Regions from separate parts of the Paenibacillus sp. LC231 genome, predicted to be linked through region 2. Evidence: riboswitches for the same ligand, from Rfam matches in the RefSeq annotation. Region 2 holds a riboswitch; each other region holds the start of a gene.
The links. Region 2 has a riboswitch for cyclic di-AMP ahead of AK95_RS06320 (hypothetical protein). Riboswitches for the same ligand answer to the same signal wherever they lie in the genome.

Region 1 (3,283 bases), on a different contig from region 2:
ACTCTTCTTGAAGGAGAATCCATGCCGTGAGATGATCTCCTTCGTCCGTCTTGGTGTTGATATATCCTCGATCCGATTCATTGGCTTACGCCCCCTTCTTCCAGCTGTGCAAGTGCGGCCAGAAATTCTTCCCGCGATATTTGAAACATGGCCAATCGTTTATGGAATTGCTTGCTGTTGCAATATCCGATCCCGAGCAGGTCTCCCATTGTCATACGCCTTGCAGCAGCCTCCGGATGGGCTGATAATCCAGCCTCCAGCATGTCCTCCAGACTGATCAGGCTCTCTCCGCCCTCAAAGGAGGTATGGACCCGTTCCAGCGCACGCCGTATCGCTTCCGGCGAGGCATTCTCTACGCCGATATCCCCTTTGCGGGTAGCATCCGCTTCCGGAATAAAGGCATGCTTGCAGCCAGGGACACCCTGATCCACAATTTTGCGGATCCGCTCCCCTGCATGGTCAGGATCGGTTAATATAATAACGCCTCTGCGCTCCTGAGCAAGCGCTATGCGTTTCAGGATTTGTTTATTGATCGCTGAGCCGCCCGTTTCAATCGTATCCGCTTCTACGGCCCTTTTAATGGCAACGGTATCGTCTCTGCCTTCCACAACAATCACTTCTTTAATCATGCGTTTGTTCTCTTCCTTCCCAAGAAAACAGGCTTGTACAACCTCTAGGTTCTACCATCTTAGCCCTATATACTCCGTTCTTAACAAAACAAAAGAAGAGGAAATATTCCCTCTTCTTCATCATTATATATTATAAGCTAAATAGTATAGCATTAGAATGGTATTGTAAATTGGAATTCATGCGTCTAGTTCAATTCAGGTTTAACCGGACCGATCACGTAAACGGTGCGGCCGCTCTTCCGGCCGAAATTTATGGCCGATTTCAGTGAATCATAATAAACATCGATTTTGTTGCCTTTGATGGCACCGCCCGTATCTTCTGCACGACGGAAGCCAATGCCTTCGATATAGACCCACCAGCCGATCGGGATGATGTTAGGATCAACGGCGATGGTGCGTCCTTCTGTAACGCGTGTGCCGGATGCCGTGCGTGTACCGATTCCCTGCTGCTCAGCGGAATACGCCGTCATCGACACGTTGTTCAATACCTTGCTGTATTTAAAATCAACGCCTGCCCGAGAAACCACATTGTTCTCGACTGCCTTGGCGGTCGTTACTTTTTTCGTGCCGGACAATTTAGCCGGTTTAGCCTTTACATCGGTGGCTGCCGCCTGGACGATGACAGGCTTCTCCACTTTTTTCGTGCCAACGGCAATGATTTTATCCTTCGTTCTGCGTTCAATCTCTTGGGAGACCTTCGTCTTGGAAACCAGCTTGCCATTGTGGTAGACCTTCTCATAATGGTTCACCATGAGACCAGGCTCGCCCCGCTGAATAACGCGGTTATCCCCTCTCTCAAGCGATGGGTCGGCTGTTTTGATCACGCGGAAATTGCGATCCTCCGTCTCCTTAACTTTTTGTTTCGTGACGCGAACGACATCGATATTCATATTGCTGGTCAGCTTCGTGTTCTGTGCCGGTTGTACTATATCTTCACCCTGGATCGTAATACCAGCCTCTTTAAGTACATGATCAACCGTATCCTGGGATGTAAATATGGTTTTGGTTGTGCTGCCTACTGTAACTTTGACTGGAATTGCCCGGTCAATGATGATCCGGTCTCCATCCTCGATCGCGCCGTTTAAAGGCATCGAAATCTGATCCTGGGGACTCAACGTGATCGCTTGCTCATCCAGCAATTCCTGCAGCAATGATCCACGTGTTTCAACTGTGGTGACACGACCATCGACGACAAGCTGGACTTCCTTGCCTGCCTGATCATGTACGACCAACGATATGAGAAGTGATACCGTAACGGCACCCATGGCACCGAGCAACATCAGTTGACGCAAATTGTCATGCTTCCATCTCAATGCGTAAGACATGCTGGATGATTGTGATTCATGGGTTTCTTCAGGTTGAAAAATGCCCACTATTCCATCCTCCTTCATAGTCCCGCCGTCTAGGTAAACGCATGAATGCATTTGACGTGACTATAGCAATTTTTCTCACAAGGCGCCCTGCTATCTATCTACACCCTGCGTCAATTCCCGTCTTTCCGTCCATGTACCACCACCCCTTGTTTACCAAGAGTATGATGATCCCCTCTCCATTATTCAAAAATAAAAGAAAGCCATTGAAAGAGTACTAGAGGCTCTAACGTGGCTTCCTGATGATTAGAATCATGGAAATGGTATGCACGAGAATTCCCCTCTTATTTCGCTTACGGAGTTAGCTGTCGGGTTCGGACGTAAGAGAGACGCCCTAGATCCGGATACCCGCTCATGGCGAGATCCTTCAAATTCACCCCAAAGACCCGAAAAAGAAATCAAATACAGCTGCGCGCATTCAGACCAGTATGCACGGCGGTATCGGTTCCCCCGTTCCCCAGAATTTCGGAGATTAAGCGAGACGGTTCATGAAATATTCGGCCGCGATCTGCACATCGCAGCTTCTTATCACTGAAAAGATGATATCCTGTTTGTATGCAGGTTGTAAAGCAACATTCAACCACATTTTCTCATGTAAAAGGTTAAAATATTGTAATATCAACGCCTTTTCTGATTAAAAAACTTTAATTAATCGAAAATGCTCTCTTTTTCATCGCTTTTGCTCTCGTTTTCGTTAAATACCAAATCGTTCCAGCGCATTTTGGGTGGTAATTTGGGCCAATTCCTCATAGGACAACCCCTTAATTTCGGCTGCCGCCTCCGCCACCAATTTTACATAAGCAGTCTCATTTCGTTTCCCGCGGAAGGGATGAGGTGTTAGGTAAGGGGAGTCCGTTTCGATCAATAATCGGTCAAGCGGAACCTGCGCCAAAACCTCTTTGGGCTGCTTTGCATTTTTGAAGGTAATCGGCCCGCCAAACGAAATATGGAATCCCATATCGAGACATATTTTGGCCGTTTCCCAGCTTCCGGAGAAGGAATGCATGACACCGCCCACCTCGGAGGCTTTTTCCTCGCGCAAAATTCTCACGATATCTTCATGCGCATCCCGATTATGAATGACAATCGGCATGTTCAATTCCCGGGCCAGTCCGATCTGGCGCCGAAGCACTCGGTGCTGAACTTCTTTCGGAGACGTATCCCAATAATAGTCCAAACCGATCTCTCCTATAGCCACCACTTTCTCGTGACTACACAAAGAGGCGATCCAATCCAGGTCATGATCCTCCATGGTAATGGCGTCTACAGGATGCCAGCCTACCG
Region 2 (3,283 bases):
CGCATAAATCAAATATAGAAAAATAAAGAGCGTGCATATTAAAATGATCATCACGACTAATCCACCTCCGGTTCCGACATGACCCGTCCGCACCAGGACATAAACAGCATGAGCAGTCCGTAGGTTCCTCCCAAGATAAGCACCATATATAAATCCTGCATGAATACAACCTCCTAAAACCTCATGGTCACATCAGCCAAGAAGCTTAGCTGACAATGGATGTAATCAGGAAGGATACCTGATGATGGTTCGTATGAAGCACCACATCGGCACCCAGTCCCTTGTATATCAATCGCGGATTGCTGGAATGGGTAATCACATAAATCGACTCCGTCGTCCATGTCCGGCAGATCCGTAAATAGCGGCAGCACAAGTTCAAGCTGCTTTCGAACAAATACACCTTGCTGACGGGAAACTCGGGAATGATCCAGGTTTGTTCATCCCTTGTATCGATAAGAATCATGTTGGTGCAGCCTAGTTCTCGCAGCCTCTCCTGCTCAACCCGGTTGTTGGCTATGGCCGCAAACGAAATGCGCATATAGATCAGCTGGCGGATAAATTCTTCCCCGGCCTTGTTCGGCGCGGATACCAGGATAAACTCCTGCGGTTTCTCCATCTTTTGTTCTCCTCCTAAAAAGTTCAGAAAGAGAAGACAACAACAAAGAAGCCTGGGGAAAGAGAAGAACTCTTCCCGCAGGCTTCTTCATCAGAACACGGTGAAATACACCGTGGCCCAAGTCCACGACAATCGTTGCCTCTCTCGATACGCTTACGAGGTTAGCTGACGGATTCGGGCGTGAGAGTCGCCCTACCCATAGACCGTTATCTTGTCCATGGGATTCACCCCTGAGAGATCAAGTTCATCTCCCGACTGGTTCCCCCGTTCCTTTTCCATTCAAGGACTCAGCGAAAATTAAAAACGAGTAGCATGTTATTCTATTAGCCATTGACTAACATCCAGGTCCGACAAAACAGCACAGCTTCAGGTTCGAGCGGTGAGAGTCGCATCATCCTGCATTTCCAGCGAAGGCCCATGTTGCCCTCGCCCGAGATTCGATCCATAAAGAGCACGGCAGCTCTCACACAGCCTTTAGGTCTTCATGGAACGGCTGCCTGTATACCAACCGCCGATGTCCGTCAATTCATAGTTCGTATCATACGTCCGGCCTTGCAGGAAGTAAATGTGAGCAAAAACACATGTAGCCTTATGTCGAACAGGATCTGACCGATTTCGCTCCATTATCTCCTGAATTCTGCTCTATACTATGTATTTCTCTTGTTTTCTTGTATTTATCGCAATCTATCGAGATACCGAGATTTTGCCATGATAATAGATGTCACGACCGAATGTACGCGTTTTCTTTTACGGTTTTCATCGATTTTCGGAATGTATCCGTTCAATATGGCCATTTACTTTTAGAGTCCTCCGGCGTATGATTCATCCATCATTCGAAACATTCGTTTACGCTGAGCTCTCGACAGATCGGGAGACGGGGGAACCAAAACCGCCAACGGAGCTTCTGTTGGTGAATGGGGTGAATCCGCAGGCCTGATGATCAGGCATCGCGGTAGGGTGCTCTCAAGCCCGAATCCGTCAGCTAACCTCGTAGGCGCGATTTGAGAGAGAACACCACCCGAGCCTTAAGCGAAGCGGCCACTGTAGCAGGGCCTCTAACGATAAATAGGCCTGGAGAGCGGGGTTACTCTGCTCACCGGGCCTTTTTGCCGTGCATATAACATTCCTATAAAGGAGCGTAGATCATGACGAAACTCATCGAGGCCGCACTGGCCCCCGTCATCGAAACTGAATCGCCTGCATTAAATGCAGAGCTCATCCGCTGCATGGAGATATATCGTTTCGACCGGGGCTCGGCTGAACGCTTTATCCCCTGGAGCGACCGAGATTGGAACTGCGGGTTGTTCAAAATCAGCTGCAATGACGCGGCCGGGTATGCCGAATATGCCCTGCCAAGCACAAGAGAATTCGCGGATCTGATCCGCTGGGCATCCGTCTTTACGAGGCTGAGAGGTATGCCCGTGACCGAGGCCGTTCGCTATGCCCAGAAGCAGCAGCAGTGGGGATCCGTACGAATGCAGCTCGCCGTATCGGCCCTCGCCGATCTGGAGGCCAATCTGCAACAGCACATCACCCGTATGCGGTTAGGCAGCCTGCCGCTGGAGCGTTCCTTCCTGATGGACTGCTCGGAGGCGTATTATTCCTTCTAGGACAGCTGCTAGAAAGAGCTACCGTTCTCGCTTCCATTGCAATTGGCCGTTTCCCCCCGCTCACTTGAACATATTTTTGAGCACCATCATCAGGTTGGCCGGCTTCTCTGCCAGCCGCCGGGTGAAATACGGGTACCACATCGTTCCGTAGGGCATATAACACCGAATTCGGTAGCCGTCCTGCGCAAGCGCAGCCTGATCGTTCATCCGCAGCCCGTACAGCATCTGAAACTCAAATTCCTGTTTGCCTATGCGGCTCTGCTCGGCAAACACCTTCACCCAGTCGATGATGTTGTCGTCGTGCGAAGCAATCGCGACGTAGGCTCCCTGATCAAAATGCATTTTGATCAACTTCTTATAGTTGTCAATGACCTCCCGCTTCTGCTGAAAGGCGATGGTTCCCGGCTCTTTGTACGCCCCCTTGACCAACCGCAGATTTACGCCGGCATGCATCAAATTGTTGACGTCCTCCTCCGTACGGAACAAGTAGGCTTGCATTACGGTCCCCACGTTGGTCAGCCCCTCCTTATGGAGCCGCAGCGTCATATCAATCGTCGCCTGGGTGTACGGCGAATCCTCCATATCCAGACGAACGAAATTGCGGTGCTCTTTCGCCTTTTTCACCACCATTTTGATGTTCTCGTACGCCTTCTCCAGATCCAGCGCCATGCCCATCTGCGTCGGTTTCAGCGATACGTTCGACTGCACTCCACGCCTCGCGATCCCTTCCACCAGCTTCAAATATTCCTCCCGATACCCGGCTGCTTCGTCCAGCGTCCGGATGCCCTCCCCCAGATGGTCCAGCGTGACAAGAATGCCCTTCGCGTTCAGCCTCTCGATTTCATCCAGCGCCTCATCCAAGGTATCGCCGGCAATGAATCGGCCCGCCAATTTCCGGCCGTACTTGATCGACAACCATTTCACGAGTTTATTGCCGGACACCGTCAGGATCACTTTGCGGTAAAGCTCGGTTCCGTCCATGCGCGCGCCCCCTCTGCAAGGTAAACCAAAAATGCACTCTATCTAACTCATATGCAAAAATCATGACGGCATGCAG
Region 3 (3,283 bases), on a different contig from region 2:
CTTAATCGTATCCTCAAAAAAACGATCAACCGATATCACTTCATCAAAGTGGTCAATACCCAGTTCAATTGCCGTCTTCTTGGCATATATATTTTCATTATGCTCACCTTCAAAACCTACCGAGAAGGTTTTTATAGGCCCTCTCTTGCTAAGATAACTGGCAATCGAAGTTGAGTCTATGCCACCAGATAAAAAGCTCCCTATCGGCACATCACTCTGGGTATGAAGATTCACAGATTCATTAAGTTTATACCGAATCTCTTCTATAAATGTTTCAATTGGCCGATGTTCCGGTTCGAATTGTGGCTCCCAATATGTTTGGTTCTTTATATTGCCCCATTGATCGACAATCAAATAGTGACCCGGTTCAAGCTTTTTTATTCCAGCAAACATTGTATCTGGTTGGGGGACATACTGTAATGTTAGATAATGAAATAGGCTTTTCGGGTTTACGGCGGGTTTCAGACCATCTAAAGAAAGGATACTTTTAATTTCGGATCCAAAAGCAAATTGAGTATTATCCGTATAGTAATAGAATGGTTTTATTCCGAAATGATCACGAGCTGCAAATAATTGTTTCTTCCTCCGATCCCATATTGCAAATCCAAACATCCCACGCAATTTTTCTAAACAATATTCCTGATACTCCTCATATAAATGTATGATGACTTCAGAATCTGTGTTCGTTTTAAACGTATGACCAAGGTCTTCAAGTTCTCTTTTTAATGATTGATAATTATAAATCTCACCGTTAAAAACTAGCCAAAGGCTCTGATCTTCGTTGGAAATAGGCTGGCTGCCGTGTTCCAAATCAAGGATCGACAAACGGGTAAATCCTAAAGCAATCCGATCTACCAACCTAATGCCCGTTTGATCAGGACCACGATGTTTGATTGCATCGGTCATTTTTCTAATTGCTGCCATCGTTGGCAGCGAATTGTTTTCAAACATCAAAAGCCCTGTAATCCCACACATAGAAAAAGTCTTCCCTTCTGGATTATTAACTACACATTGTAGTGTTTTAGTGTTAAAAATTGATCCTTGTTTAAAAACATCAAGAAATCAATAATATTATATACTACGAATTGTAGTTTATTTAATTTAACTAGTCAATTTTTCATTTTATGGTATTTCTATTGTAGATTAATGAATTTTGTTAGATTAATTTCTTAACAAGATTTAATTCACCTAAATATGCGATACAAAAAAACAAACCCGTGGTTTTTACCAGGGCTTGTCTAATTACAAATTAGTACTAGTGCAATCCACTTACCATTTTTGTATAACTTTGTTTAGAGATTGTACGTCTTGCTGTAACGTATCGATTCTTATAGTATGACTCCGATAAATTACTAATCCTTACCCCTTTGCTACTGGAAGAATGAGCAAATTGCCCATTCCCGATATAAATCCCCGCATGAGATATACCAGCACCACTTGTATTAAAGAATACCAAATCCCCAGGTTTGAGATTTTTCTTTGCGACTGGGGTACCCGTTTTTGCCTGAGCATTTGATGTCCGTGGCAGCTCTAAATTAAACTTATCAAAGATATACAAGATAAAACCAGAACAATCAAATCCACTCGATACAGAAGTTCCCCCCCACTTGTAAGGTGTACCCACAACTTGACTTACTTCTGTACGCAATTTGGATTGATCATCAGCAAACGCATTAGTCGCACCAGCTGATAAAATTACTGCAGACCCTATTAATGAAATCATGAATTTCTTCAAACACATGCTCTCCCTTCGGATGCCTACGGAGTTAGCTAAGGGTTCGGTAGAAGGCTCCCTTTATTCCTTTTCAATCAAGAATAATTCACCCGGAATGGTTCCCCCGTTTTCAAAAATGAAACTCGGCATTAAAAATTAATTTTTTGTAACCCTACATAATGTAGTACATTTTCGTATATGTTGTCAATCCCATCCTCTAAATCCATCATTTTTTTTATAAACAGTCGAGTTTCGTTCAAATTCACCCCATAAAGTACACATATAAGGAGAAGTTTCGCTCTTATTGTATTATTCTTATATGAACACAGACTTCTTCTAAGTGAATTATTAAATACATTATTGTAACTACTTCATTTTCAGTATAAGCAGAAAAAACTGTTCAAGCAGACGTTGATCTGCTCCAACAGCTATCTTCAAGTCATATATAATTTTAGTTGTAACTTATAATCAATAAACCCTCCTTTCTCACAAGAAGGGTTTATTGATTATTGAGTCTGTTCTACGCTGCCATTGCTCTACAAGCCTCTGCACATCTAAAGCAAGCCTCTGCACATTCTTGACAGTGTTTTACATCATGCATTTTACATTCTGTGCCACATTCTTCACAAACATCGGCACAGATACTACAAATCTCACGCGCATAAACACTGTTCGTTGACATTGCATGCGCAGCAAAAGCACAAATATCAGCGCATTGTCGATCCAAACGAATACATTTTGTCATCATAGCTACATTCTCTTCATCAAGACAAGCGTTGTAACAATTATTACATGCCATCATACAACGTATGCATTCCTCGATACACTTTTGGTATTGTTCATGTGACATAGTCAATATCTCCTTTCGAATTTACGATTCAAGAATTTAGGATGCACAACACTTTTTATTTGATTCAAAAAATCAAATAATGTAATCACCTCGCTTTTCATACGATTTGTAACCTATTGTTAGGTTGACTATTATATAACCCGAAGTTATGTAGATTTTGTGAGGAAACTGAACAAATTTGAAAATGATGATTGTACATGAAGACTGAGCTTTGAATCCGTGATTACTTTACTCTTTAAGGTTTAAATTAGTATTAATGGGTAACAATACTACGTGATGTAGTCCTAACAATCTTTTCTTATTACGGCATTAGACTAAATAATCTTATGAAGAGGTGAATTCAATGTATAAAAACTCCAAAAAGAGCGTGAAACATCAATTCACGAACAATCATATGCATAAACACGAAAGTGAGCATCATCATCAAGGGATGAAACACGACCATGACCATTCCGGATCACATCATAGTACCGGGCACCAACATAGCGGCGGGGATAAACATGCCGGTCATCATGTAGATGACTTTAAAAAACGCTTTTATATTTGTTTAATTATTACAATTCCAATCATGGCTCTTTCGCCAATGATTCAGATGTTCATTGGTGTACATTGGCGGTTTCCATATGACACCGTTTTACTGTTTCTACTCTCCACTTTTGTCTTCATTTATGGAGGTAAGCCTTTTCTAGTTGGTGCATATCGAGAACTAAAACAAAAGA

Region 1: another riboswitch for cyclic di-AMP. It lies ahead of AK95_RS16945 (3D domain-containing protein); the one in region 2 lies ahead of AK95_RS06320 (hypothetical protein).
Region 3: another riboswitch for cyclic di-AMP. It lies ahead of AK95_RS21920 (C40 family peptidase); the one in region 2 lies ahead of AK95_RS06320 (hypothetical protein).

What each region holds. Positions count from the first base shown of each region.
Region 1 covers NZ_JFOM01000024.1:47,970-51,252, forward strand. The annotation lists gene rsmA (16S rRNA (adenine(1518)-N(6)/adenine(1519)-N(6))-dimethyltransferase RsmA) at 1-81, opposite strand, end outside; gene rnmV (ribonuclease M5) at 78-629, opposite strand; gene AK95_RS16945 (3D domain-containing protein) at 815-2,002, opposite strand; cyclic di-AMP (ydaO/yuaA leader) riboswitch at 2,274-2,488, opposite strand; gene AK95_RS16950 (TatD family hydrolase) at 2,694-3,283, opposite strand, start outside.
Region 2 covers NZ_JFOM01000010.1:33,890-37,172, forward strand. The annotation lists gene AK95_RS35290 (potassium-transporting ATPase subunit F) at 1-51, opposite strand, end outside; gene AK95_RS06315 (hypothetical protein) at 206-616, opposite strand; cyclic di-AMP (ydaO/yuaA leader) riboswitch at 751-919, opposite strand; gene AK95_RS34070 (hypothetical protein) at 1,091-1,240, opposite strand; cyclic di-AMP (ydaO/yuaA leader) riboswitch at 1,456-1,629, shown strand; gene AK95_RS06320 (hypothetical protein) at 1,762-2,226, shown strand; gene AK95_RS06325 (proline dehydrogenase family protein) at 2,287-3,207, opposite strand.
Region 3 covers NZ_JFOM01000037.1:167,859-171,141, forward strand. The annotation lists gene asnB (asparagine synthase (glutamine-hydrolyzing)) at 1-975, opposite strand, end outside; gene AK95_RS21920 (C40 family peptidase) at 1,256-1,735, opposite strand; cyclic di-AMP (ydaO/yuaA leader) riboswitch at 1,740-1,873, opposite strand; gene AK95_RS33615 (four-helix bundle copper-binding protein) at 2,235-2,564, opposite strand; gene AK95_RS21925 (heavy metal translocating P-type ATPase) at 2,908-3,283, shown strand, end outside.